Regions from separate parts of the Sinorhizobium arboris LMG 14919 genome, predicted to be linked through region 2. Evidence: riboswitches for the same ligand, from Rfam matches in the RefSeq annotation. Region 2 holds a riboswitch; the other holds the start of a gene.

Region 1 (14,431 bases), 2.8 Mb from region 2:
CCAGGAGGGCTGCAAGCGCCACGAGGACGGCTCCGTCACGGTGCCCAAGGGCTTCAAGCAAGCCTATGACCTTTATCGTGAAGGCGGCTGGCTTGGCCTGGCCGCGCCGGAAGAGTTCGGCGGCCAGGGCCTTCCCTACACGCTCCACACCGCCGTCGGCGAATTCCTGTCCGCCGCGAACATGTCGCTGATGATGTATCCGGGGCTGACGCAGGGAGCGATCGCGGCGATCCTGGTGCACGGTTCCGAAGAACAGAAGCGGGCCTATCTGCCGAAAATGGTCGACGGCACCTGGACCGGCACGATGAACCTGACAGAGCCCCATTGCGGCACCGATCTCGGCCTGCTGCGCACGAAGGCCGTGCCGAACGGCGACGGCTCCTATCGAATCTCCGGCCAGAAGATCTTCATCTCCGCCGGCGAGCACGACATGGCCGAGAATATCGTCCATATGGTGCTGGCGCGCATCGAGGGCGCTCCTGAGGGCGTCAAGGGCATCTCGCTCTTCATCGTGCCGAAATTCAAGCTCGACGCCAGCGGCGGCCCAGGCGAGCGCAACGGCGTTTCCTGCGGTGCAATCGAACACAAGATGGGCATCCACGGCAACGCGACCTGCGTCATGAATTATGACGAGGCGACCGGCTATCTGATCGGCACGGAGAACAAGGGTCTCAGCGCCATGTTCGTGATGATGAACGAGGCACGTCTGGCCGTCGGCATGCAGGGGCTTGCGATCGCCGAGGTCGCCTATCAGAATGCTGCGAACTACGCGCGCGAACGCATTCAGGGGCGCTCCCTCTCCGGCCCCAAGGCGCCGGACAAGAAGGCCGATCCGATCATCGTCCATCCCGACATCCGCCGCACGCTGATGACGATCAAGGCGTTCAACGAAGGCGGCCGCGCCTTCACGCTGTGGACGGCGCTGAAGTCGGACATCGCCCATCGCTCCGACAGCGAAGAGGAGCGGCAGACGGCAGACGACGTCCTCGGTCTTATGACGCCGATCCTCAAGGGCGTGCTGACGGACAAGGGCTTCGACCATGCCGTGATGGCGCAGCAGGTCTTCGGCGGCCATGGCTATATCGAAGAGCACGGCATGAGCCAGTATGTACGTGATGCCCGCATCGCCATGATCTACGAGGGGGCCAACGGCATTCAGGCGCTCGACCTGGTCGGCCGCAAGCTGGCGATGAACGGCGGCCGCGCCGTCATGGCGCTGTTCAAGGAGATCGGCGACTTCTGCGAGGAGAACCGCAACGACGAAAAGCTCTCCGGCTACACAAAGTCCCTGAAGAAGGGGCTGAACGACCTGCAAGCCGCGACGATGTGGTTCATGCAGAACGCCATGGCCAAACCCGACAACGCCGGAGCCGGCTCGACGGATTACATGCATCTCTTCGGCCTGGTCGTTCTCGGCTATATGTGGGCGAGGATGGCCAAGACGGCGGAGGAGAAGCTGGCCGCTGGAGAAACGCGGCGTGCGGACTACCTCAGGAACAAGCTGATCACGGCGAATTTCTTCATGGAGCGCATCCTGCCCGAAACGGCGCTGCGCAAGGCCCGCATCGAAACCGGCGCCGACACGATGATGGCGCTGGACGCGGCCGCGTTCTGATTTCAGGATTAGGAGCAGTTTCAGAAGTGTGAACCGGTTTCCGTCCGGAACTCTGACGATACAAGGGATTAGAGCATTTCCGCGATTTCAGCGAAAAATGCTCCGGTTACGGGCGTAATGCTCGCCAAGGGAGATCAAGAGATGACGAAAGTCTTCGTTTACGACCACGTGCGCACGCCGCGCGGCCGTGGCAAGAAGGACGGCGCGCTGCACGAGGTGCCCTCCGTCCGCCTTGCGGCCAAGGCTCTGGAAGCGGTGCGCGACCGCAACGGGCTCGACACTTCGACGGTCGACGACATCATCATGGGCTGCGTCGATCCGGTCATGGATGCAGGTGCGGTCATCCCCAAGGCAGCCGCCTTCGAGGCCGGCTATTCGACCCGTGCGCCAGGCATGCAGATTTCCCGCTTCTGCGCCTCCGGCCTCGACGCCGTCAATTTCGGCGCCGCGAAGATCGCCCAAGGGGCGGACGACATCGTGATCGCCGGTGGCGTCGAGTCCATGTCGCGCGTCGGCCTCGGCATGTCGGGCGGCGCCTGGTTCATGGACCCCTCCGTCAACCTGCCCGCCTATTTCATGCCGCAGGGCGTTTCCGCCGACCTGATCGCCACGAAATACGGCTTCTCGCGAGACGATGTCGATGCCTATGCGGTGGAAAGCCAGAAGCGTGCCGCCAACGCCTGGGAGAAAGGCTACTTCGACAACTCGGTCGTCCCCGTCAAGGACCAGAACGGCCTCGTCATCCTCGACCGCGACGAGCATATGCGCCCCGGCACCGACATGCAGGCACTCGCTTCGCTCAACCCCTCCTTCCAGATGCCGGGTGAAATGGGCGGCTTCGAGGCCGTCGGCATCCAGGCGCATCCGGAGGTCGAGCGCATCAACTATGTCCACCACGCCGGCAACTCCTCCGGCATCGTCGATGGCGCCGCGGCCGTGCTCCTCGGCTCGAAGGCCGGCGGTGAAGCCATGGGGCTGAAACCGCGCGCCCGCATCCGCGCTTTCGCCAACATCGGTTCCGATCCTGCACTGATGCTGACAGGGCCGGTCGATGTTACCGAGAAGCTCCTGAAGCGGGCGGACATGAAGCTGTCCGACATCGATCTGTTCGAGCTCAACGAGGCCTTCGCGGCCGTCGTGCTGCGCTACTGCCAGGCTTTCGACATCCCGCACGACAAGATCAACGTCAATGGCGGCGCGATCGCCATGGGTCATCCGCTCGGCGCGACCGGCGCGATGATCCTCGGCACGGTGCTCGACGAACTGGAGCGCCGCGACCTCAACACGGCGCTGGTGACGCTCTGCATCGGCGCCGGCATGGGCACCGCCACGATCATCGAGCGCGTCTGATCCGATCCCGGGAGAGAGAATATGTCTTACACGAACTTCAAGATCGAAACCGACGCCGACGGCATTGCGCTGGTCACCTGGGACATGCCGGGCAAGTCGATGAACGTCTTCACCGAAGAGGTGATGAGGGAACTCGACGCCGTTATCGACCAGACGACCGCCGATCCTGCCGTCAAGGGCGTGGTCATCACCTCCGGCAAGTCCTCCTTCTCCGGCGGCGCCGACCTTTCGATGATCAAGTCAATGTTCACCTTCCAGGCGGAGGAGAAGCAGAAGGACCCGGAAAACGCGGCCCGGAAACTCTTCGACCTCGTCGGCCGGATGACCGGCCTCTTCCGCAAGCTCGAAACCTCGGGCAAGCCCTGGGTTTCGGCCATCAACGGCACCTGCATGGGGGGCGCCTTCGAGATGTCGCTCGCCTGCCACGGCCGTGTCGCGTCCAATGCGAAGGCGGTGAAGATCGCGCTTCCCGAGGTCAAGGTCGGCATTTTCCCGGGCGCCGGCGGCACCCAGCGCGTGCCGCGGCTGACCAATACGCAGGATGCATTGCAGATGATGACGACCGGCTCCTCGCTCACGCCGGCGCGGGCAAAGGCCATGGGGCTCGTCCACGAAGTGGTCGACCCGGACAAGCTGATCGAAGCTTCCAAGGCCATGATCAGGAACGGCTTGAAGCCGGTGCAGCCTTGGGACGAGAAGGGGTTCAAGCTGCCGGGCGGCGGCATCTGGACACCCGCCTCCGCGCAGCTCTGGCCGGCCGCCTCCGGCATCCTGCGCCGCGAGACCTACGGCAATTATCCCGGCGCGATCGCCATCCTGAAATGCGTCTATGAAGGACTGCAGGTTCCCTTCGATACGGCGTTGAGAATCGAGCAGCGCTATTTCACCGAGATCCTGCAGACGACCGAAGCCTTCTCGATGATCCGGTCGCTATTCGTCTCGATGCAGGAACTCGGCAAGGGCGCACGCCGCCCGGCCGGAGTCCCGAAGACCGAGCTCAGGAAAGTCGGCGTCGTCGGCGCCGGTTTCATGGGCGCCTCGATCGCCTACGTGACCGCGGCAGGCGGCATCCCCGTCACCCTCATCGACCGCGACATGGAAGCTGCCGAAAAGGGGAAGAAGCATTCGGAAGGCCTGGTCAAGGACTCCATCGGCAAGGGACGATTGACCAAGGAAGAAGGCGAGGCTCTGCTTTCGCGCATCACGCCTTCGGCGGACTACGACGATCTCAAGGATGCCGGCCTTGTCATCGAGGCGGTCTTCGAGGACCGCCAGGTCAAGAAGAGCGTGATCGAGAAGGTCGAAGCGGTGATCGCCGAGGACGCGATCTTTGCCTCCAACACCTCGACGCTGCCGATCACCGGCCTCGCCGGGAATTCCAGGCGCCCGGAGCAGTTCATCGGCATTCATTTCTTCTCGCCGGTCGAGAAGATGATGCTGACGGAGGTGATCCTCGGCAAGGAAACCGGAGACCGCGCGCTCGCCACCGCCCTCGACTATGTCGCGGCGATCAGGAAAACGCCGATCGTCGTCAACGACACGCGCGGCTTCTACGTCAATCGCTGCGTCTTCCGCTATATCCACGAAGCCTATGACATGCTGATCGAGGGTGTGCCGCCGGCAATGATCGAGAACGCCGCCAAGATGGCCGGCATGCCCGTGGGGCCGCTGTCGCTCAACGACGAGGTGGCTATCGACCTCAGCCAAAAGATCCTGAAGGCTGCCGTTGCCGATCTCGGCGAGAAGGCCGTCGATCCCAGGCACATGGCACTGATCGACAAGATGGTGGACGAGCTCGACCGCCGCGGCCGCAAGAACGGCAAAGGCTTCTACGAGTACCCGGCAAAGCCGGCCAGGAAATATCTCTGGCCGGGTCTGAAAGAGCTCTACCCGCAGAAGGATGCCGGCGAGATCGATGTCGGCCGGCTCAAGCAGCGCTTGCTCGTGACGATCGCACTCGAGGCGGCGCGCACGATAGAAGAAGGCATCGTCACCGACCCGCGGGAGGCTGATGTCGGCTCGATCCTCGGCTTCGGCTTTGCGCCCTACACCGGCGGCACGCTCTCCTACATCGACGGCATGGGCGCGAAAGCCTTTGTCGAGCTGTGCGAAAAGCTCGCCGCGGACCATGGCGACCACTTCCGGCCGACAGCGCTTCTGAAGGAGATGGCGGAAAAGGGCGAAACCTTCTACGGGCGCTTCGACCCTCATGGCGAGGGGCAGAAGGCGGCATAAGCCGCCGTCGGGCCACCGCTGCCGACGGGCGGCCTTTTGCCGGCCCCGCCGCACCGCGCAAACGTCACCTGCTCCGGTCATTCTCGGCAGGCCCCGGATGACCGGAGAGGAGCGTGTTCAAGGCTTCAGGCCGTTTCCGCCTTCTCGCCGAGCTCGGCCGCAAGAAATCCGATCAGCTGCTTCCAGCCTTCGCGGCGGTATTCGACCTTGTCGAGCCCATCCAGGAATGCCCCCTGCTCCGTGAAGACGACGCGCGTGCCGGTGCCCTCCGGTATGAGGTCGACGGTGGCGATCGATGCGGAGAGCCGCTGCTCGTCCTTTGCCATCGTATAGGCCGACACGATCCGCCTGTTCTCGACGATGTCGAGATAGACCGTTTCATTGAAATAGAACGTCTTGCCATCCTGGCTGAACCGGCCGCTTTCCCGGCCGCCGATACGAAAGTCGTGGCTATATTCGGCGACGGGCCAGTTGTCGGCCTTGACGAACCAGCGGTCGTGCGCGGCAGGATCGGCGAAGGCCTCGAAGACCTGTTCCGGGGGTGAATTGAAAACGCTTTCGATGGTGAAGTCCGCATGTTCGACAGAAGCCTTGGTCATGATCTTCTCCTTCTCGCCCAGAAACTGATTGTGAAATGAAAGCAGTTGCAAGCTAACTTAACTGGTGCAATAATGCAAGCAGTTTTAGAGCGGATGCTCCGCTCCCGTTTTGCAGAGATCGAAATGACCGATGACCATCGCTCGGGTTGCCCGATCAATCTCTCGCTCGAAGTGTTCGGCGACAAATGGAGCCTCCTGATCATCCGCGACATGATTTTCGGCGGCAAACGCCACTTCCGCGAACTCCTGCGCTCGCAGGAGGGGATTTCCACCAACATCCTTGCCGACCGGCTGAAAACGCTTGTGGAGATCGGCATGCTGACGAAAGCGGACGATCCGAGCCACAAGCAGAAGGCGATCTACAGCCTGACGGAAATGGCCATCGCGCTGGTGCCGATCATGGCCCATCTCGGCGCCTGGGGCCGGCGCTACCTGCCGGTCACCGAGGAACTCAGCATCCGCGCCCAACTGATGGAGGAGGGCGGCCCCGAGCTCTGGGAGCGTTTCATGCGGGAATTGCGCGCCGAACACCTCGGCGATCCCAAACCGAAAGGACCCTCCGTGCGACAAACGCTGCAAGCCGCCTATGAGGGCGTGGTGGCGCGCAAGGCGATGAAAGAGCAGCCGGCTTGAGCACTAAAGCCCGAGGGCGGACAGCATGATGAAGGTCGCGAAGAGCACGAAATGCGTCATGCCCTCGATGGCATTGGTCTGACCGTCATTGAGATTAATCGCGGCGGCAATGAGCGTTACCGCAACCATGACCGTCTGCACGGGCGACATGGCCATGATGAAGGGCTGGCCCGTATAAAGGGCAATCGCCTCCATGACGGGTACGGTCAGGATCACGGTCGAGAGCGAAGCGCCGAGCGCAATGTTCACCACTGCCTGCATGCGGTTGGCGAGTGCGGCGCGCATTGCCGTCATGACCTCGGGCGATGCGGAGATCGCAGCGACGACGATCGCGGCAAGCGCCGGCGGCGCAGCCGTACCTTTGATCCCGGCCGACAACAGCCCGGACATGATTTCGGCGAGAAAGCCGATCACGACCACGCCGAGGACGAGCACGACGACGGAAGGAAGCACCGGCTCGCCTTCCAGCCGGCTTGCGGCAGTTCCCGCTTTGGCGCGCGGATAGCTGTAACTGAAGAAATAGCTGTGCACGCCAACCTGCATGCGCAGGAACAGCGTATAGAGCACGATCATCGCGCCGATGGTGAAAGCGGAATAGTAATGCCATTTCGACTGCGGCACGAATTCGGGAACGAGCATGGAAATGCCCATGGCCGTGAGAATCATGACGCTGTATGTGCGGGCGGAATCGTCGTTATAGGGCTGCTCACCATGTTTGAGACCACCGAGCAGCGCCGCAAGTCCCAGTATTCCGTTGATATCGAGCATCACCGCCGAATAGATCGTATCGCGCACGAGCGTCGGCGAGGTCTCGCCGGTCATCATGATGGCGAGGATGACGACTTCGACGAGCACCGCGGAGAGCGTCAGGATCATCGTGCCGTAGGGATCGCCGACCTTGGCGGCAAGCACTTCGGCATGATGGGCGACCCGCATGGAAGCAAGCACGATTGCCGCCACCATCAGGGTCGCACCTAGGAGCGATGCGGCGCGGCCGGCCTCGAGCAGATGATGCTCGAGCGCGACGCCGGCGAGCGCAGCGAGAAAAGCGGCAATGAGATGCCGTTCCGATCTCAGGATTGCAAGCAAGCACGCCTCTTGGCCCGGAGTAAAGCTGCTTTATTTAGCACAGCTGCGCAGGAGTTCACCCTCGAAGACCACCGCATCTGCCGTACGCCGTCCTTTAATCGCAAAGGGAGGAAGGACTATTTTCCTCGCCGTCCTTTACGGTCGTTCGGCGCTTGGCTAAGGTATTCGCAGACGCGAAACGGCAGGCCGTGCCGCCCGCATCGCCTCTCCTTTCGGAAGATGGGTCGACATGCTCTCACATGACAGCATCTGGCGCGCGATCGACGCCTTGGCAGAACGCCATCGGCTTTCGCCGTCAGGGCTTGCGCGGCGGGCTGGCCTGGACCCCACCTCCTTCAACAAGTCGAAGCGCCAGTCCACCGACGGGCGCGACAGATGGCCCTCCACCGAGTCGATATCGAAGATATTGCAGGCCACGGGAGCGACCGTCGATCAGTTCCTCGCGCTGATGGAGCCCAATGCCGTCAGAAGCGAACGGGAAGAGGCATCGGCAGCGCCGGGCATCCCGTTGATCGGTTTCGCGCAGGCTGGCGCCGGTGGGTTTTTCGACGACGGCGGCTTTCCGGTCGGCCAGGGCTGGGACACTATCGAATTTCCCACGCCCGAGCGGAGGCAGGGCGGTGCCTATGCGATCGAGGTTCAGGGCGACAGCATGCTGCCGCTGTATCGCGACGGCGATATCCTGATCGTCGACCCGGGCGCACAGGTGCGCCGCAACGACCGCGTCGTGGTCAAGACGCGCGGGGGCGAGGTGATGGCGAAGGTGCTGGCCCGGCAAACGCCCCGTGGCATCGAGCTCGTCTCGCTCAATCCCGACCATCCCAACCGCAATTTCGAGATGAAAGACGTGGAATGGATCGCCCGGATCATCTGGGCCAGCCAATAGGACCCTTCGAATGCGGCCGAGGCTCTTCACCATTGCCGGCGGGCTTGCCGCCCTCGCCCTCTATGCAGGCATTCTGATGGCCGGGGCCGCGGCCATCCGCAACCGCGACAGCGCCGAAACGCCTGAATTCGTACTCGAAACGCCGGAAGCCGCAGCGGCCGGCGAGCCGGCTTCGGAGGAACCTCCAGGCGACACCGATGCCGCTCCCCCTTCCCCCGGACCGGATGCAGGCTCGGGCAAAGGATCTCGCGTGGTGGTCAGGCCGGTCGGGCCGGGCCTCTTCAACCAGCCGGAGGACGGCATCGCCAAACCGCTGGAACGGATCGCGGCGACACCACCGCTTTCCAGGGCGCCCGAAAAGGAGAAGCCCGCGTCCGCCGTCTTCCCGCGGCCGGTTGCGCTTGCCGCCGGGCTCGTCCGATCCGGCGACACGACCCTGCAGCTCAAGGATATCGAACCCGAGAAGCCGGAGAAGGTCTGCCAGGCCAAGGGCAAGAGCTGGCCCTGCGGCATGGTCGCACGCACGGCGTTCCGCAACTTTCTGAGGGGGCGCGCGCTCGTCTGCGACGGCGCGGATGGTTCCACGGGAACCGTCAATGCCCGGTGCAGCGTCGGCGGTCGGGACGTGGCCGAATGGCTGGTCAGCAACGGCTGGGCGAAACCGCTGCCGGGCACGGCGCTTGAGGCGAAGGCAGAAGCCGCAAAAACCTCCAGGCTCGGCTTCTTCGGGGACGACCCGCGCGATCTCGCCCGAACGCCCCTCGCGCTCGACGATCCGGCTGCAAGCGTCATCCCGGAACACGCCGCGCCGGACTTGTAAGGCTTTGAGCAAGTCCTTAACTGTCATCCACGATTGAAGGTCCCTAACCCGCTATGCACTGGTCATGCATCGCGGCTCCAATGAGAACAACGAAAGGAACTGGAGGCAGGATGTCCGCAAGTCTCAGCCAGCACGAAGCCCTCGTCCACGTCATGGTCATGATGTCCGCCGTCGACCGGAACATGACCGACGACGAGTTTGCGCGCATCGGCGTGCTCGTGCGGTTCCTGCCGGCCTTCGACGGTTTCGAGGAAGATCACCTGATCCATATCGGCCGCGAATGCGCGGCTCAGCTCGCGGCCCCGGAAGGCCTCGACGTGGCACTCGAGATGGTGCGAGAGGCGCTGCCGAAGCGCCTCTATGAAACCGCCTATGCCCTTGCCGTCGAGATCGCCGCTGCCGATCAGCGTATCCGCAACGAGGAAATCCGGCTGCTGCAGCTGCTGCGCGACCGCTTGGGCCTCGACAAGCTCACCTGCGCGGCGATCGAGCGCGGAGCCATCGCGCGCTTCCGCAAATAGGCACCACCCGAAACAGGTCCTTGCCCGTTCCCGGCGCAGGACAATATGGTGGGTAGAGTTTGATGCAGCGGGGATCGACGCATGCTCTATTTCGGTCTCGCGGAACCGGTCTGGCGGCTCGGCGCCTTTGCCGCCGCCTTCGCCGCGCTGGCAGCGCTCGAGCTTCTTCATCCTCGACTGGAAAGGCCGGAGCTGATGCAGGCCCTGAAGGCGCGCCGCTGGGTCACCAACCTGTCTATACTTGTCCTGTCCTCTCTCCTGCTTCGCGTCGCCTTTCCGGCTGCCGCCACTGGCGTTGCTATCTGGGCTCAGGGACGCGGCTATGGGCTGCTCCCGGCTCTCGGCATCGCCCCGCTGCTTGCCGGCCTGATCGCCTTCGTCGCGCTCGACTTCGCCATATGGCTTGAACACGTCGTGTTTCACAAGCTACCGGTCCTGTGGCGGATCCACCGCGTCCACCATGCGGATCCCGGCGTTGACGTCACCACAGCCCTTCGCTTTCACCCCCTCGAAATTCTGCTGTCGATGATCTGGAAGAGCGCGGTGATCATTCTCATCGGCGCCCCTCCACTCGCCGTACTCCTGTTCGAAATCGTGCTCAATGCCGGCGCTATGTTCAATCACGCCAATCTGCGGCTGCCGAAAAACGCCGACAGGCTGTTGCGCCTGGTCATCGTCACGCCCGACATGCACCGCATCCACCACTCCGTGGAAAAGCGGGAGACCGATTCAAACTTCGGTTTCAACCTCTCTGTCTGGGACCGATTGTTCTCGACCTATGTCGCCCACCCATCGCGCGGCGACGATGCGATCGAGACAGGTTTGAGGGCCTATGGGCGCACCAAGCCGGTAAAGCTCCTGTGGTCGCTCGTGCTGCCGTTCCGGCGTGAATAGGATAGAGCAAGATGAGATGAGGGAAATGCAGCGAGTACCCCTCTCCTCAGTAAATTCCGTTCGGGAAATAGCGAAGATAGATTTCCTCCAGTCTGCCGCTGCGCGAGAGCGCCAGCAAAGCGTGGTCGATCGCCTGGGTCAGGGCCGGCTCGGCCTTTCGGTTCATGATCATCAGTCCCTCACCCAGGAAGTGTTGGGAGAAATAGGAACCCTCCAGCATGGCGCAGCATCCTGCAGCGAGGCTGCCGGAAACCCAGAAGGACAATTGCATGCCATCGGAGAACGCTGCCGCAACCGTGCCCTCGCGAAGCGCGGAGAGCAGCGCGTCCCGGTCCGGAAAGCCCTTGGCTTCGAGCTTCGGGAAAAATGCCTTCAGCATTGCCTCATGGGTGGTGTCGGAGACGACGCCGACAGGCTTTTGCCCGAGATCGGCAGGGCCGGTGATCGCGCCGGCGGCCTTGGTGTTGATGACGAAGCGGGCTGGCAGTTGCATGAAGGCACGGGAAAAGGCGAAACGCTGCCTCAGTTCCGAGGTCACGGCGATGCCGGCGACGATCGCTTCCCCTTGCCCCTGCTCGAGAGCCGGCATGAGCTCCGGATAGGTCACCGCCTGGATCTGGCACTTGGCTTCGATCTCAAGCTCGCGGCATATCTCGCGCGCGAGGTCGACATGAAAGCCCGACAGCTTGCCCGACTGGTCGATGAAGTTGAAAGGCGGGAAATCGACGGTCGTCAGGAAGCGAAGCCTGGCGAGGCCGCTGAGGTCCGGCTTGGCAATCCGCTCGCGGGCGTCGAAGAGCCGCGGCAAGTCCTTCGGCTGCGCCAAAGCCGCCCCTGCGGCGACAACGACCGACAGAACGAATAGCCAGAAAATTCGCAGCGGCACGGCGCCTCTATGGCAGGAGGAAGTGGAGCGGGTGATCGGGATCGAACCGACGACATCAAGCTTGGGAAGCTGGCGTTCTACCACTGAACTACACCCGCGACAGATCCGGAAATTTCCTCAACAGCCGCGATCTGTCAAGCACAATGCTCACTCGGCGCGAAAATGCTTGGAGAGCTTGAGCCCCTGCGCCTGATAATTGGAGCCGAGGTCGAGGCCGTAAAGTCCCTCCGGACGTTCCAGCATGTGCTCGTAGACGAGGCGGCCGACGATCTGCCCGTGCTCCAGAATGAACGGCACCTCGTGGCTGCGGACCTCGAGCACCGCCCGGCTGCCGCTGCCCCCGGCCGATGCATGGCCGAAGCCGGGATCGAAGAAACCAGCATAGTGGACGCGGAACTCGCCCACCAGGGGATCGAAGGGCGTCATTTCGGCGGCGTAGAGCGGCGGCACATGCACGGCTTCGCGGGACACGAGGATGTAGAACTCGTCCGGATCGAGGACGAGATCGTCGCGGCCGCGGCTGTAGAGCGGCTCCCAGAAGTCGAAAACGGCGTGCTGGGCTTTCTTGTCGACGTCGACCACCGACGTGTGATGCTTGCCGCGATAGCCGATCAGGCCATCCGGCCCCGTGCCCTTGAGGTCGATGGAAAGGGCGATGCCGCCGCCCGAAACGTTTGGCCGATCACTGGCGACGAGCACGTCGCTTTCGTGCAGAGCCAGCAATTCCTGCTCGGAAAGAACCGAGTGGCCGATGCGGAAGCGTATCTGCGAAAGCCGCGAACCGCGCCTGACCACGATTGGAAAGGTCCGCGGGCTGATTTCAAGGTAAAGCGGGCCGCTGTAGCCCGCCGGGATCTTGTCGAACTCCTGCGCCCGATCGGTGATCACGCGCGTGAAGATATCGAGACGGCCGGTGGAGCTCTTCGGATTTGCGGAAGCCGACATGTTCGGCGGCAGCGAGAGACTTTCCATCAGCGGGACGATGTAGACGCAGCCGGTTTCAAGCACGGCGCCTTCGCTCAGATCGACGACATGCAGCTTGAGCCGGTCGAGCTTGTCGGCGACCAGATGAGAAGGGCCGGGCATGAAGCTCGCCCGGACGCGGAACGCCCTGGACCCAAGGCGAAGATCGAGGCTGGCCGGCTGGATCTGGTCATCATCCAGCGGCCTCTCGCTCTTCAGACGTCCCGAGGCATACAGCGCTGCAATGGCGCGGTCGGCCAAAATCCCTGTGTCGCGGCCCATTCCTATCCTCATGTTCAGTTGCCAGACAAAACCAAACTCCGGGAATTGACGCAAGCGCGGCCAGGCAGTATTGGACCTTTATCCCGTGGTGATTTGGCCGGTCGGCTTGCAGCCACGTTAAACAAGTAGCTAAAAAGGCCGGGTGTCAAACCGGTCGTTTCGCGACCGGTTTTTTGTTTTTGAAAGTGACCGTCTCATGAGCAAGAATTGGCGCCCGGCAACTCAACTCGTCCATGGCGGAACGCTCCGCTCCCAGTACGGCGAGACCTCCGAAGCGATCTTTCTGACGCAAGGCTTCGTCTACGACACCTCCGAAGCGGCGGAGGCCCGTTTCAAGGGCGAGACCGACGGTTTCATCTATGCACGCTACGGCAGCCCGACCAACGACATGTTCGAGAAACGCATGTGCATGCTCGAAGGGGCGGAAGACGCGCGCGCCACCGCTTCGGGCATGGCGGCCGTTTCTGCGGCAATTCTCTGCCAGGTGAAGGCCGGCGATCACATCGTCGCCGCCCGTGCGCTCTTCGGCTCCTGCCGCTGGGTTGTGGAGACGCTGGCGCCGAAATACGGGGTCGAGTGCACGCTGGTGGACGGTCGCGATCTCAAGAACTGGGAAGACGCGGTGCGTCCGAACACCAAGGTCTTCTTCCTCGAAAGTCCGACGAACCCGACTCTCGAAGTGATCGACATCGCCGGCGTCGCCAGGCTCGCCGATCAGATCGGCGCCAAGCTGGTGGTCGACAACGTCTTCGCCACGCCGCTCTTCCAGAAGCCGCTGGAGCTTGGTGCCCATGTCGTCGTCTATTCCGCGACGAAGCATATCGACGGCCAGGGCCGCTGCCTCGGCGGCGTCGTTCTCTCCAATAAGGAGTGGATCGACGAGAATCTGCACGACTATTTCCGTCACACCGGCCCGGCCATGTCGCCCTTCAATGCCTGGACGCTGCTGAAGGGCATCGAAACCCTGCCGCTCCGTGTCAAGCAGCAGACGGAAAATGCCCGCCGCGTCGCGGACTTCCTTGCTGAGCAGCCGCAGGTCGCCCGCGTCATCTATCCGGGACGCAAGGATCACCCGCAGGCCGACCTTATCGCGAAGCAGATGAGCGGCGGCTCGACGCTGGTCGCCTTCGAGCTCAAGGGCGGCAAGGAAGCAGCGTTCGTCCTGCAGAACGCGCTCGAAATCGTCCGGATCTCCAACAATCTCGGCGATTCCAAGAGCCTGATTACCCATCCGGCCACCACGACGCACAAGAACCTCACCGACGAAGCCCGCGCCGAACTCGGCATCTCCGCCGGAACCGTGCGCTTCTCGGCGGGAATCGAGGACAGCGAAGACCTGCTCGAGGATTTCGCAAGGGCGCTGAACGGCGTGAAGGCCTGAGCGACGCGCATCTGCGCAGCCGAGCCGCGCCCGCTGCCCTCGCCAGCGGGCGCTTTATTGCCGGTCGTCCGGAAATGCCAGTCTTGCGAGAACGATCCGCGACAGCGCGGTATAGAGACAGACGAGCGCAAAAACCGACGCCAGTACCGGGAACCACGCCGGGAAAAGGCACGAGAGAAGGAAGAAGACGATCGTCTCGGTCGCCTCTGCCAGGCCGGTGGTGAAGTAGAGCGACTTCGCACCGCGCACCTCGGTCGTCATGGCGCGTTTCTCGGCC
Region 2 (14,431 bases):
AGATGACGGCGTCCGCCGCCAGAGCGCAGACCTTGGCGAGCGCACGCTGATTGTCGGCCGGAACCGAGAGCACCGAGCGGCGCAGCCGCACGGGATGATGGTCGATTGCTCTGGTGCTGTTCCCTGTCATGCCGTTCGTTGTGCCTGCCTTTCAACCTTTGCGCAAGACGAGACGAGCGAACCCTCTTGCAAGCCGCATCGCCAACACCCACATGCCGATCAGAAAGGTGACAATCATGCAAAGCATCCGCTCTGTTCTCTTCACGGCCGCTGCCATCACCATCACGCTCGTGGCCTTCGTGTTCACCGCCTCGCTCGCCCTGGCGCTCGCCGGGATCGCCGCCATTGTTGCCGTCGGCAGCGCCATCGCCGCCAAGCTCAACGGACGGCCTGTGCATGCTCAAGCGCACCCACGTTCGAATCCGACAAGCAATCAGCGCGAAATGCGGATATGGAACGACGGGCGCGGGACGATCATAGATCTTTAGAATCGGATTGCCGGAAGCGGGATGAGAACGAGCGTGAAGCGGTTTTCCGCGCCCATCCCGCTCCCTGAAAGCAGATTCTCCTTCATTTCGGCGCAAAACTGATCTAAACGCTTATCGACATTTCCGCTGAAATCGAAGGCCAAGTCATGGACAAGTTCGTCAAGCTCACCGGCGTTGCCGCTCCCCTGCCCGTCGTCAACATCGACACGGACATGATCATTCCGAAGGATTACCTGAAGACGATCAAGCGCACCGGCCTTGGCACGGGCCTCTTCGCCGAGGCGCGCTACAACGAGGACGGCACTCCCAATCCGGACTTCGTCCTCAACAAGCCTGCCTATCAGAATGCCAAGATTCTCGTCGCCGGAGACAATTTCGGCTGCGGCTCCTCGCGCGAACATGCACCCTGGGCGCTTCTCGATTTCGGCATCCGCTGCGTCATCTCGAGCTCGTTCGCCGACATCTTCTACAACAACTGTTTCAAGAACGGCATTCTGCCCATCGTCGTCAGCCAGGAAGACCTCGACAAGCTGATGGATGACGCCAGCCGCGGCTCCAACGCCATTCTCACGGTCGATCTCGAAGCGCAGGAAATCACCGGCCCGGACGGCGGCTCGATCAAGTTCGAGGTCGATGCCTTCAAACGTCATTGCCTGCTGAACGGCCTCGACGATATCGGCCTCACGCTCGAAAAGGGACGCTCCATCGACAATTTCGAGAAGGCGGCGGCCGCTTCGCGCCCCTGGGCCTGAGCTACGGCATGACGCGCAAGCTCATCTCGTCGGGTTCGCCCTTCGAAAAGACGGCAGGCTATTCCCGCGCCGTCGCGAAGGGCGACTGGTGCTTCGTTTCCGGCACGACCGGCTACGACTACGCCACCATGACCATGCCGGAAACGGTGGAGGAACAGGCGCGCAACTGCCTGAAGACGATCGAAAACGCCTTGAAGGAAGCCGGTTTCTCGCTGTCGGACGTGGTGCGCAACCACTACTACGTCACCGATGCGAGCCTTGCCGATCGCGTCTTCCCGATCTTCGGCGAGACATTCGGCGACATCCGCCCGGCCGCGACGATGATCGTTTGCGATCTCATCCGCCCGGAAATGCTGATCGAGATCGAGGTCACGGCGTTTCGGGGGTAAGGCAGAGACGCTACCCCAGTCCACTCCCCGCAAGCGGCGTGCGGGAACTGGAAGAGCGCCCTCGTCCCTTCGCGCCGCTTGCGGGGAGAAGGTCGCGGCAGCGGGATGAGAGAGGCCGCTCGAGGCCGTCGAATCCTTTTTCATTGACCGCGATACCTGCCTCGCGCTATCAAACCATCCGTGGTGATTTGGCCGGCCGGCTTGCAGCCACGTTAAAGAAGTCGCTAAAGGGCCGAGGGAACAATAGATTTCCGAGGACCGGTCGCGATCAATTCGCCGCCGGTTTTTTTGTATTCGATCGAGTGGACACCCATGCCCATCAAGATACCCGATACGCTGCCCGCTTTCGAAACCCTCGTTCACGAGGGTGTGCGGCTGATGACCGAGACCGCGGCGATCCGCCAGGATATCCGGCCGCTGCAGATCGGACTCTTGAACCTCATGCCCAACAAGATCAAGACCGAAATCCAGATGGCGCGGCTGATCGGCGCCACGCCGCTTCAGGTCGAATTGACGCTGGTCCGGGTCAACGGCCACCGGCCGAAGAACACGCCCGAAGAGCATCTGCTCGCCTTTTACGAGACCTTCGACGACGTGGAGGCCCGCAAGTTCGACGGCTTCATCATCACCGGCGCGCCGGTCGAGACGCTCGAATATGAAGAGGTCACCTACTGGAAGGAGTTGCAGCGCATCTTCGACTGGACGGCGACCAACGTCCATTCGACGCTGAACGTCTGCTGGGGCGCGATGGCAGCGATCTACCATTTCCACGGAGTTCCGAAGTATCCGCTGAAGGAGAAGGCCTTCGGCGTCTACCGCCACCAGAACCTCAAACCCTCCTCGGTTTATCTGAACGGCTTTTCCGACGATTTCGCTGTGCCCGTGTCGCGCTGGACCGAAGTGCGCCGCTCCGACATCGACCGGGTGCCGGGCCTCGAGATCCTGATGGAGTCGAAGGAGATGGGCGTCTGCCTCGTGCATGAAAAGAAGGGCAATCGGCTCTACATGTTCAATCACGTCGAATATGATTCGACGTCCCTGTCCGAGGAATATTTCCGCGATGTCGATGCCGGCGTGCCGATCAAGCTGCCGCACGACTATTTCCCGCACAACGATTCAGCGCTTCCGCCGCAGAACCGCTGGCGCAGCCATGCACACCTCTTCTTCGGCAACTGGATCAACGAGATCTACCAGACGACGCCCTACGAGTTGGCGAAGATCGGAGAGCGTTGAAGTAAAAAGCATGACTTTCCGGTTGCCGCACCGCCGGAAATGCAGCAGGTTGGCGCCGACTCGCGGAAAATGGGGAGATGCATGGGAACAGACACGGAAATCTTCGGCCACCTGCCCTCCGGCGAGCCCGTACACCGCATGACGCTTAAGGGCGGCGGGCTGACGGCCTCGGTGATCACCTGGGGCTCGGTCATCCAGGATCTGCGGCTCGAAGGACATGCAGCCCCGCTCGTGCTCGGCTTCGAGGATTTCGAAAGCTATCCGGCCCATTCCTCCTATTTCGGCGCCACCCCCGGCCGCAACGCCAACCGCATCGGCGGCGGCCGCTTCGCGCTCGAAGGCAAGGCCTATCAACTCGAGCTCAACGAGAAGGGCGCCACGCATCTCCACGGCGGCAGCGACAATGTCGGCAAGCGCAACTGGTCGATCCTCAGGCTGGCCGAAGACAGCGTAACGCTCGAGATCACCGATCCGGACGGCCGCGCCGGCTATCCGGGCAATTGCACGATCACCTGCACCTATACGCTGAAACCGGGCGGCACGTTCAACGTCGTCTACGAAACGCAAACCGACGCGCCGACTCTCGCCAATGTCTGCCAGCACAGCTATTTCAACCTCGATGGCAGCCCGAACGCATTCGGTCACGACATCATGATCGCCGCAGACCATTACCTGCCGACCGACGAGCGGCAGATTCCGACGGGCGAGATCCGCCCCGTCGCCGGCACCGCCTTCGATCTGCGCGAAATGACCTCGCTGAGACGGCAGCTCGACGGCGACGGGATAGCCTACGACCACAATTTCTGCCTCTCGCCGGAACGAATGCGGAAGCGCTCCGTGGCGCTCGTACGCAGCATCAATTCCGGCATCTCGCTGGAAGTGCTGACGACGGAGCCCGGCATCCAGCTCTATACCGGAGAAAAGCTCGACGTACCGGTTCCCGGCCTCGAAGGCCGGCGCTACGGCCCCTTCGCCGGCCTTTGCCTCGAAACGCAGATCTGGCCCGATGCGGTGAATCACCAAGGTTTCCCGAAGGCGGTGCTGAGACCCGGCGAAACGCTCCGGCAGGAGACCGATTACGTGTTCATGAAGAGCTGAGGCGGTGGAGGCGGGATCTCGTCACCAGAGCGTTTAAAGCATCGAACTACGCACCTCCGCACGGAAAACCCCTACGCACTGTTCCTGGAAATGCTCTGAGACCAAACTGGGCTCTGACCTATCCAACGTGATAGCCGCCATCCACCGGCAGCGTGATACCAGTGACGAATTCGGCGGCGGGCGACGAAAGGAAGAGAACCGGCCCGACGAGGTCTTCCGTCGTCCCCCAGCGTTTCAGCGCCGAGCGACCGCTGATCCTGCTTTCGCTTTCCGGCTCCGACCACAGAGGCTTCGTCATGTCGGTGCGGTGATAGCCCGGCGCGACGGCATTCACGCGCACGCCCTCGCGGCCATATTTGTGTGCGAGGGCCCGCGTCAGGCCGACGATGCCCGTCTTGCTCGCCGTGTAGGCCGGCACCGACTCGTCGGCGAGATAGCTCAGCATGGATGCGACATTGACGATGCTGCCCCGCGTCTCCTTCAGGAGCGAGAAGCCTTCGCGCGAAAGCCGCATGGCGCTGGAGAGATTGATGTCCATCACGTCCATGAAGGTCTCTTCATCCCATTCCGCATCCGGCCGGGCAATCCCCTGGCAATTGACGAGCACGTCGAGCCGCCCGAGCCCGGCAAAGAGAGCCGCGACCGCGGCCTTGTCGCGCACGTCGAGACGCCGGAAATCGAGTCCGCTACCATTCTCCGCCTTTGCCGCCCCGAGGCGTTTTTCCGAGCTGCCCGTCGCAATGACGCTCGCACCGGCTTGCGCGAAACCCTTGGCCAGCGCCAGGCCGATGCCGCTCGTGCCGCCAGAAACCAACACCGTCTTGCCGGAGAAAAGCCCGGCCCTGAACGCGTCCACTTCCTTCATACTCCCCTCCGCGATCATACGAGCGCTTCGAGCGCCCTGACGACCATTTCCTCGGTCACGGCGATCGGCTCGTTGTGAATGATCTCGCCCGCCCGGCAGGCGCGCTTCGCCACGACTGCAAGCTTTTCGGGTGTCGCTTCGGCAATGCCGATACCGGCGAGCGTCGTCGGCAGGCGCACGGCGAGACAGAACTGCCGGACGCGCTCGTATTCGTCATCCATGCCGTTGAGCTTGAGTCCCGCAAGCACACCGATCGCGACCTTCTCGCCGTGCAAATGGTGGTGCACGTCGGCAAGCTCGCAGAGCCCATGGTGAATGGCATGCGCGGCCGCGACGCCGCCCGACTCGAAGCCGATGCCCGAGAGGAGAATATTCGCCTCCACGACGCGTTCCAGCGCGAGCCCGACCGTTTTCGCATCGCATTCGTCAAGTGCGGCCGGACCGAACTCGAAGATCGTGTCTCGGCAGAAACGCGCGATTTCGTAGGCGAGCGGCACGCCCGGCATCTTCATACAGTTGTGCGCGCCGCTTCGGCGGCAGGATTCGGCCTCGTACCATGTCGCAAGTGCATCGCCGATGCCGGCGGCGAGGAACCGGGCCGGTGCGCGGGCGATCAATGCGGTATCCACCAGCACAAGATCCGGATTGCTCGGCAGGAATGTGTCGTAGGCAACCGTACCGTCCTCGTTGTAGACGACGGCAAGCGCACTGCAGGGCGCGTCCGATGCCGCGATCGTCGGGAAGACGATAACCGGAAGTCCGGCATCGCGGCTTGCCGCCTTGGCGGTGTCTAGCGCCTTGCCTCCGCCCGCGCCGACGATCACAGACGCGCCCGCGGACTGCGCCTCCGCCGCCAGGGCCGCGATCGCGCGCTCGCAACATTCACCGCCATGGCGGAGGATCTCCACCTTCGGACCAGTTGCGAAAGATGCTTCGACATCAGCCTTCAGCAGGTCGAAAACGCCGTTGTCGAGAAGGACGATGGCCTTTTCGCCGAAGCCCCTCGCCTCCTTGCCGAGCCGGGCGGTCGTGCCGACACCCTGGATATAGCGTCCGGGGAACCGCGCACCTCGGGCAACACCCGGCTGCACCGGCTTTACCAGCATACATAGCCCCCATCGGCGAGCACGATCGAGCCGGTCATAAGGCTTGCGGCATCGCTTGCCAGGAAGAGGACGACGGAGGCGACTTCGTCCGTGCGGCCGAGCCGGTTCATCGGTGTTCCGCCGACCCAATGGCGGTACATCTCCTCGTCCTCATAGACATATTTGTTCATTTCCGTGTCGATATAGGTCGGCGCGACGCAGTTGACGCGCACGCCCCGCGCACCCCACTCGGCTGCCAGCGACCTTGTGAGATGATGCACGGCTGCCTTGGACGCGTTGTAGTTCGCCTGTTCTTGCGGCCGATTGGCGATGAAGCCGGACATCGAACCGATATTGACGATCGACCCCGTCCCCTGCTTCAGCATCGTGCTCCCAAAGGCGCGGCAGCACCAGAAGACGCCGTTGAGGTTGACGTCGATCACCTTGTTCCAGACCTCGTCCGCCATGGTCTCGGCCGGGTGGTTGGAGATCGCGATGCCGGCATTGTTGACCAGAATGTCGACGCGGAGGTGGCGTGCGACGATCGCGTCGTGCACGGCCTGCACCGCCTTCACGTCGGTCACGTCGAGTACCTCGCTATCCACCGCATAGCCCTTGCCCCTCAGCCCTTCCCTCGCGGCAGCAAGCAGATCGGGACTCATGTCGGTAAGGACGACGGTGGCGCCGGCTTCGGCGAGCGCCTCGGCGGTCGAAAGGCCGATGCCCCGAGCGGCACCCGTGACGACGGCGACCTTGCCGGAGAGCTTGAATTTGTCGAGATACATGTCAGGCGATCCTTGGAAGGGTAGAGGTTTCAGAGGAATGGGAGAGACGCGGCCGGAGCATCGCGATGAGGTCGTGCGGCTCCGCGATGATCGTTCCGGCGGGAAAGACGATGTCGGCGCGATGCGGCTCCGGCCAGCCGATGACCGTCATGCCTGCGGCAAGTCCGGCATGTGCCCCGGGCGCGCTGTCCTCCACGACGATACAATCGGATGGCTCGACGCCGAGCAGCCAGGCGGCGCGAAGATAGGGTTCGGGGTTCGGCTTGCCATGACGGACATCGTTGCGCGTCACGCTGACCAGTCCAGGGGACTGAAGTCCGACGGCGGAGAGGTTTGCGTCGACAAGCATGCGGTCCGAATTCGACACGATGGCGATCGCCGCTCCCGAAGTCCGGACGAACGACAATGCCTGCCTGGCGCCAGCCCGCATCTTGAGACCGCCGGCGCGCTCCACATAGGCGGCATATTTCCGTTGGACCAGGTCGGCGGCAGCCGGCGCGAAGCCGATTTTCTCGGCGAGCAATGCGTGGCAGTCGCCGATCGCCATTCCGGTTATGCGGTCGCCAAAGCCTTCGGGCAGCATATAGCCGAAGCTCTCGACTGCCGCCGCCATCGTTTCCAAATGCAGCAGCTCGCTGTCGACCAGCGTTCCGTCCATATCGAAGAGAACGGCCCTGCGGTTCATGATGGCAACCGGTCGAGATCGTCATAGAGCGATTGGCTGTGAAGATAGAGTTTCTCGAAAAAGGCCTGCATCGGCCGGTAGGTCTCCGTCCATCGAGGATCCGGCGTGATTTCCTCACTGTAGCGGACGTAGGATTCCGCGGCGTCCTCGACCCGCGGAAAGAGGCCGGTCGCCGTCGCCGCCATTGCGGCGCAACCGACGATGCCGCATTCGGCCTCGGCCGGGACCAGGATTGGAATGCCGTAGACGCTCGCCTTGATTTTCAGCCAGAGTTTCGTCCTGGCGCCGCCGCCGGATGCGATGACGCGCTCCATCGGCGCTCCGGAGATCCGGTCGAGAATGTCGATGTGCCGCTTGACCGCGAAGGCCACGCCTTCGAGCACCGCACGATGCATATGCGCGAGCCCGTGCGTCGCTCCGATACCGAAGAACTGGGCGCGGGCATTGCGGTGGTGGCCAAGCCGCTCGCCGGCGAGATAGGGCATGAAAAAGAGTCGGTCGGCGCCGGCCGGCGCCTCGGCCGCCTTGGCGACGATCTCTTCATAGCCGGCCTGCTTCTCATGGAAGGCACGCCGCGCCCAGCGCATGGCGTCCCCGCCGGATTCGAGCAGCATGAAGGCGCCCCAGTTGCCCTCAACCGTACCGACATTCGAGACCTGCGCGTCGAGCAGCGGCTTTTCGGCAATTGCGGTAATGATCGCGGAGGTGCCCATCACTTCCGAGCCGATCCCGGGGCGGTAGACACCTGAGCCGAGAAGCGCAACGGGATAGTCGCCGCCGCCGACAAGCACGGGCGTGCCTTCGCGAAGACCGGTCTCGCGGGCCGCTTCGGCAGTCACATGCCCCAGGATCTCTATCGGGTTGCGCAGCGGCGCGAGCTTCGCCCTGTCCAGACCAAGCAGACCGGTCATCCGTTCGGACCATTGCCCGGTCCGCGGGTCCATCAGGAAGCTCGCGCCGCCATCGGTGCGGTCGATGGCGATCTCACCGGTGAGTTTCAGATTGATCCAGTCCTTGGGCATGACAACGGCTGCCGTTCGGCGCCAGGCTTCGGGATCTTCGTCGCGAAGCCATTGCAGCTTGAAGCCGGGCCAGGCGGGTGTTGCCGGATTTGCGCTGTCGGCGAGATAGGTCGATGGCCGGTGACGCTTCTCGAAGGCCGCAACGTGAGCGATGGTGCGCTTGTCGTTCCACAGCGGCGCAGTCTCGCGCGCGAGGCCGCCCTTGTCGTCGACCAGAACCGTTCCGTGCATCTGCCAGCAAGCCGAAACGGCGGCAATACGCCGTCTGGCATCCGGCTCGCCGGAAAGCACGTCGCGGATCGAGGCGGCGACGCCGGTCCACCAATCGGCCGGCCGCTGTTCGGACCAACCGAACTGAGGCACGATCTGCTCGTGCTCCCGCGCCGCGATGGCAATCACCTGGCCGTGCCGGTCGACAAGAGCGGCGCGAACGCTGCCCGTGCCGACGTCGATCGTCAAAAACAAGTCTTCGGATATCAATGCAGCCAATTCCGCCTCCTCCGCCGCCCCGTCCTCTCCGGGCAAGGTGTCTGCTTCCTACCGGCGCAGCCAGTTGGATGCGTATTGAAGGAGCATGGCGCCGATGATGATACAACCCATGAAGACCTGCTGATGATAACCGGGCACGCGGGCAAGATTCATCATGTTGGCGATGATGCCGAGCACGATGACGCCGATGAAGGTGTTGAAAGCGCCACCGCGTCCGCCCATCAGGCTCGCGCCGCCGATGACGACCGCGGCGATCGCATCGAGTTCCGCGCCAACGCCGATATTGGCCGAACCGACGCCGGTACGGCTCGCGGACACGATCCCGGCGGCCGCGGCAAGCGCGCCGGAGATGACATAGACCGACATGGTGTACCATGCGACCGGAATGCCCGAGAGCCGGACCGCCTCGACATTCGAGCCGATCGCCTTCACGAGACGGCCGTAACGCGTGAACATCAGCACGGTGCCGGCAATGAGGAACACGACTGCCATCAGGATCACCGGATAGGGAATGCCGGCGATCGCGCCCGAACCGAAAGCGGTGATCGCCGCGCCGCTGTCGCCCATCACGATCGGCTGGCCGGCGGAAATGATCAGCGAAAACCCGCGCGCGACCGTCATCATCGCAAGCGTCGTTACGAAAGGCGGCAGCTTGAGAAAGGCGACGAGCACCCCGGAACCCAGCCCGCAGGCGGCGCCCGCCAGGAGGGTAACGGTCAGCGAAGGACCGGTCCCGTACTTCTGGACGACGATTGCCGAAAGCACGCTGCCGAGTGCTGCTACGGAGCCCACCGAAAGGTCGATGCCGCGGGTCAGGATGACGAAAAGCATCCCGATCGCCATCAGGCTCGTGCCGGAGATCTGGCGCAGCACATTCAGAATGTTCCGCTCGGTCAGGAATACATCGGACATGGAGGTTGCCACGATGACGAGCGCGACCAGGATCGCAATCGTGCCGTAACGCTGCAGGGTTTGGCTGAGATTGATTGACGGGCGAGTAGTTTCAGCCAAGTCTGACATGGTGCTGCTCATCGGTTCACAACCCTCTTTTCGGGCCTGTTTTCGGGCGGGGCGACAGGGCTCACCATCGCCAGCTTCAGGAGTTTTTCCTCGGTATAGTCGTCCGGGCCGAGCTCGCCGGTGATCTGGCCCTCGCGCATGACGAGGATGCGGTCGCAAAGTCCGAAGAGTTCGAGATGTTCGGAAGAGATGACGAGAATCGCCCGCCCCTCGGCGGCGAGTGCCTTGATCAGCGAGTAAATCTCGGTCTTGGCGCCGACATCGACGCCGCGGGTCGGCTCGTCGAAGATCAGGATGTCGCCATCGGCGTGGAACCACTTGGCGAGCACGACCTTCTGCTGGTTTCCGCCCGAGAGGCTGGACGCAGGATCGTCGAGGCTGCCGGCTTTGAGGCGCAGGCGCTTTGCCAGATTCTCCACCGCCGTCCTTTCCCGTGCACGGCGCACGAAGCCGAAGCGATTCACGAGGGGGCCGAGTTTCGCCATGGTGGCGTTGACTCTTATCGGGAAATCAAGAACGAGCCCCTGCTCCTTGCGGTTTTCAGGCACGAGGCCGATGCCGGCCTTGACCCCGTCGCCGGGCTTGCGGATGGACTTCTCCTTGCCGTGCACGAAGATGCGGCCGGACTGCGCCCGTTCGGCCCCGAAGACCAGTCGGACGAATTCCGTACGGCCCGCGCCGACGAGGCCGCCGAGGCCGATGATCTCGCCGGCGCACAGCCGCAGCGACACGTTCCCGATGCGGTCGCCGTCCGAGAGGTTTTCGACGCGCAGCACCTCGTCACCGGGCAGCCGTTCGACATCCTCGCCGAAAAGCGCCTTGAGCGATCTGCCGACCATCATGCGGATGACATCGTCGATCTCGACTGCGGAGCGCTCGACGGTCGCGACCGACGCGCCGTCCTTCATGACCGTGATGCGGTCGGCGATGCGGAACACTTCGTCGAGACGATGGGATATATAGATCACGCCGACGCCGCGTTCGCGCAGCGCCCTGATGATGCCGAGCAGGCGCTCTGCATCCTGCACCGACAGCACCGCCGTCGGCTCGTCGAAGACCATGACGCGGGCGTTGCGGGACAGCGCCTTGGCGATCTCGACCACCTGCTGATGGGCAACGGAGAGATCGCCCACGGCCGCACCCGGGTGGATGGAAAAGCCGAGGCTGTCGATCAGTTCACGAGCCCGACTGTTGAGACCGCGCCAGGAAATGACGGAAGGAATTTCAGATAGGAAGATGTTTTCGGCCACGGTCAGGTCCGTCGCAAGCGCCATCTCCTGGTGGATGATCGCGATACCCTTCGATATGGCGTCGGAAGGCGATCGGAAATGCGGCTCCTCGCCCGCGACCTTTACCGTTCCGGCCTCGGCGCGGTATTCGCCGCCGAGCACCCGCATGAGGGTCGACTTGCCCGCGCCGTTCTCGCCGAGAAGCGCGTGAACCTCGCCTGCTCGAAGCGCGAAGTCCACGCCCTGCAGCGCATGGACGCCGCCGAAGGATTTGCGGATGCCGGAGAGTTCTACGAGATTTTCCATGGTGAAAAATGCCTCTTTCACGCCTGGCAGGTCCTGGAACCGTCCCGACGGATGGCGGCCGGCGAGCCGCGAAGAACCCGCCGGCGGGGAGGATCAGTGCATCAGAAGACGGCGTCGGCCTTGTAGTACTGATCGACGTTTTGCTTCGTGATCGCCGTGGGCGTCGTGTAGGTGACCTTCGAAAGGTCCGCGGGCAGCTCTCCGTCGAGCGCCTTCTTGGCGAGGTCTACGGCCGTCGAGGCGACGAGCGCCGGATCGTTGAGGCCAGTGGCGCCGTAGGTGCCCTCCCTGATCATCTGCAGCGCTTCCTTCTGTCCGTCGGCAGCGGCCAGGAGCAGCACGTCCTCGACGCGGCCCGCCTGTTCCAGCGCCTTGCGGGCGCCGAGGACCATCGAGTCGTTCTCGCCGAGCACGACATTGATGTCCGGATTGGCGACCAGCAGGTCTTCCATCGCTTTGAGGCCACCTTCGTGACCCCAGAGCCCCCAGCCCTGGCCCACCACTTCGAAGCGCGCCCGGCCTTCGTTGCGCAGTTGCCCCTCGAGGAGGCCCGCCAGCACGCCCAGGCGGCGCTCTTGCCCCACTTCATTGCCCTTGTCGCCGGAAAGCAGCGCAATCTTCAGGTCCTTGCCTTTCGTCTGGTCGGCCAGCCACTGTCCGACGAGCATGCCGTTGCGGCTATTGGAAGACTGCACCAGCGTCACGAAGTTTGCCGTCGGATCCAGGGTGGAGTCGATGACGAAGACCTTCACGCCGGCGGCCGTCGCGGCGTTCACCGCCGGAACCATGCCTTTGCTGTCACGCGGATTGACAATCAGCGCGCCGATCCCCTGGGCGACCATGTCTTCGATGTCGGCAATCTGCTTGTTGAGGTCGTTTTGAGCGTCGGCTGAGATCACCTCGCATCCGAGCTCTTCGGCATGTTTCTTGGCGGAAACTTCCTGCGCGGCGAAGTAGGGAGCGTCGAGCGTTTTCATCGAAATGCCGATCCTGCACTCGGCAGCCTCGGCGGCGCTGATCGCCAGCAGCGATGCGGCAGCAGCCAATGCAATCTTGAGCGCGGTCTTTGATGTGCGGGTCATGAGTTCTCCTCCGGGTGGACGCGATTGATCGCGAGCCTCTCTTCTTGGCCGAAATGTAGCGTAGTTACATATCTTTTCATCGTCAACATGATTTTTTGGCCCACCCGCGGCTTTTCTGGGCGCTTATCGTGCGAATTTTTGCCCTTGCGGGTATCATTCTGTTCATTTATGTACTTTTACTACGCAATCTGGAGGTTGAAATGTTGAGAGAACCGGTCACGAGCGTAGTCGACGCAATGAGCGGCGCGATGAGCGGAAATACGGGACGCTATGAAAAGCGGCTCAGCGATCTCGAAGGACTTTACGAAGACGCAACGGCATATGCGGACCTCATCCGTCGGCTCGGCAATCCGGTTGTCTACGAGGTAGAGGATTTCCGCCCGGGCGATCACGCCGGCGATCTGATCTACGGCGTGACCCGGATGAGCCCCGGCCTGGTCGGCCGGGAATTCTTCCTGACGCGGGGCCATATTCACGCAAAGGCGGACCGGCCGGAAATATACTACGGCCAGGCGGGCAAGGGCCTGATGCAGCTCGAATCGCCCGAGGGTGAGACGCGCATCGTCGAGATCGGCCCACAGACGATCTGCTACGTTCCGCCCTATTGGATCCATCGTTCCATCAATGTCGGCGACGACGATCTCGTCATGGTCTTCGCCTATCCCTCCGACAGCGGCCAGGATTACGGGATCATCGAAGCATCCAACGGCATGCGTCATCGCGTCGTGAGCGATGCAAGGGGCGGCTGGCAGCTCGTCGAGAACGGCGAATACCGCGCACGCAGCGGCGAGGCCGTCGCGAGCCTGATGAAACGATATGCCTGAGCAACGGACAGATTGAAGGAGCAAGCCCCCATGAAAAACCCGATCGATCTTATTGCCCGTCTCGGCGTAGTGCCCGTGGTTGCGATCGAACGCGTTTCCGACGCGGTGCCGCTCGCCGACGCCCTTCTGGAGGGCGGGCTGCCGGTTGCCGAGATAACCTTTCGTACGGACGCCGCCGCTGATGTCTTGGCGGCGATCCGCGACGCCCGGCCGGATCTCTGCATCGGCGCGGGCACGATCCTTGACAGGCAGAGCCTCGATCAGGCGATCGCATGCGGCGCCCGTTTCGCGCTTGCGCCCGGATACGACCCCGAGGTCGTCGATGCGGCCAAGGCTGCGGCCCTGCCATTCTGCCCGGGCGTCATGACGCCGACGGACCTGACGCTCGCGACGGCGCGAGGCGTCCGGCTGGCAAAGTTCTTCCCGGCAGGCGTGGCGGGTGGCCCGAGAGCGCTTTCCGGCATTGCCGCACCCTTCGCGCACCTTGGCGTCCGCTTCATTCCGACCGGCGGCGTCACTGAAGCAACGATCGGCGAATGGCTGGCAATCAGGCAGGTGGTCGCGGTCGGCGGCACCTGGATCGCCAAGACCGACGATATCCGGGAAGGCCGCTTCCCCGACATTTCCCGCAACGCAGCGGCCGCCGTGAAGGCGGCCCGTGAAGCCCTGGAGAAGCGCGCGTGACCCACTATCAGCCAGCTACGCGGCCGACGCTGTATTTCATCGGCGTGACGACGGGCAAAAGCTCGATCATGAAGGTCTTCCCGGCATGGGCGGAATATCTCGGCCTGAAGGACGCGGTCATCACCGGAATCGACTTCAAGCTTCACGACAATCCGGCCGCCTACCGCGCGGCCGTCGAATTCATCCGCGACGACCCCCTTTCCATGGGCGCGCTGGTGACGACGCACAAGATCGACCTCTTTGCCGCCTGCAGGGATCTCTTCGATGTCATCGACCCGCATGCGGAGCTGATGGACGAGACAAGCTGCATCTCGAAACGGCACGGCAAGCTCGTCTGCCATGCCAAGGACCCGATTTCCTCGGGCCTCGCAATCGACGGTTTTCTTGGAGAGGGC

Evidence for each region. A riboswitch is a leader RNA that binds a small molecule or an ion and turns the genes downstream of it on or off. The one in region 2 is predicted to bind S-adenosylmethionine.
Region 1: another riboswitch for S-adenosylmethionine. It lies ahead of SINAR_RS0112220 (O-succinylhomoserine sulfhydrylase); the one in region 2 lies ahead of metA (homoserine O-acetyltransferase MetA).

What each region holds. Positions count from the first base shown of each region.
Region 1 is NZ_ATYB01000014.1:235,323-249,753, reverse strand. Features, by position in the region: gene SINAR_RS0112285 (acyl-CoA dehydrogenase C-terminal domain-containing protein) at 1-1,615, shown strand, start outside; gene SINAR_RS0112280 (acetyl-CoA C-acetyltransferase) at 1,757-2,965, shown strand; gene SINAR_RS0112275 (3-hydroxyacyl-CoA dehydrogenase NAD-binding domain-containing protein) at 2,987-5,200, shown strand; gene SINAR_RS0112270 (SRPBCC family protein) at 5,326-5,799, opposite strand; gene SINAR_RS0112265 (winged helix-turn-helix transcriptional regulator) at 5,923-6,432, shown strand; gene SINAR_RS0112260 (calcium:cation antiporter) at 6,436-7,521, opposite strand; gene SINAR_RS0112255 (S24 family peptidase) at 7,751-8,407, shown strand; gene SINAR_RS0112250 (thermonuclease family protein) at 8,418-9,227, shown strand; gene SINAR_RS0112245 (tellurite resistance TerB family protein) at 9,338-9,748, shown strand; gene SINAR_RS0112240 (sterol desaturase family protein) at 9,830-10,642, shown strand; gene SINAR_RS0112235 (transporter substrate-binding domain-containing protein) at 10,689-11,522, opposite strand; tRNA gene SINAR_RS0112230 (tRNA-Gly) at 11,552-11,626, opposite strand; gene SINAR_RS0112225 (2'-deoxycytidine 5'-triphosphate deaminase) at 11,676-12,773, opposite strand; SAM riboswitch at 12,849-12,927, shown strand; gene SINAR_RS0112220 (O-succinylhomoserine sulfhydrylase) at 12,970-14,154, shown strand; gene SINAR_RS0112215 (CDP-alcohol phosphatidyltransferase family protein) at 14,209-14,431, opposite strand, start outside.
Region 2 is NZ_ATYB01000014.1:3,066,192-3,080,622, forward strand. Features, by position in the region: gene SINAR_RS0126070 (HpcH/HpaI aldolase/citrate lyase family protein) at 1-130, opposite strand, end outside; gene SINAR_RS0126075 (hypothetical protein) at 237-488, shown strand; gene leuD (3-isopropylmalate dehydratase small subunit) at 635-1,240, shown strand; gene SINAR_RS0126090 (RidA family protein) at 1,249-1,629, shown strand; SAM riboswitch at 1,800-1,877, shown strand; gene metA (homoserine O-acetyltransferase MetA) at 1,873-2,862, shown strand; gene SINAR_RS0126100 (aldose epimerase family protein) at 2,944-3,960, shown strand; gene SINAR_RS0126105 (SDR family NAD(P)-dependent oxidoreductase) at 4,079-4,825, opposite strand; gene SINAR_RS0126110 (glycerol dehydrogenase) at 4,840-5,931, opposite strand; gene SINAR_RS0126115 (SDR family NAD(P)-dependent oxidoreductase) at 5,922-6,695, opposite strand; gene SINAR_RS01000000133890 (HAD family hydrolase) at 6,697-7,380, opposite strand; gene SINAR_RS0126125 (xylulokinase) at 7,377-8,879, opposite strand; gene SINAR_RS0126130 (ABC transporter permease) at 8,940-9,923, opposite strand; gene SINAR_RS01000000133895 (sugar ABC transporter ATP-binding protein) at 9,920-11,446, opposite strand; gene SINAR_RS0126140 (sugar ABC transporter substrate-binding protein) at 11,548-12,528, opposite strand; gene SINAR_RS0126145 (glucose-6-phosphate isomerase) at 12,729-13,352, shown strand; gene eda (bifunctional 4-hydroxy-2-oxoglutarate aldolase/2-dehydro-3-deoxy-phosphogluconate aldolase) at 13,383-14,036, shown strand; gene SINAR_RS0126155 (shikimate dehydrogenase family protein) at 14,033-14,431, shown strand, end outside.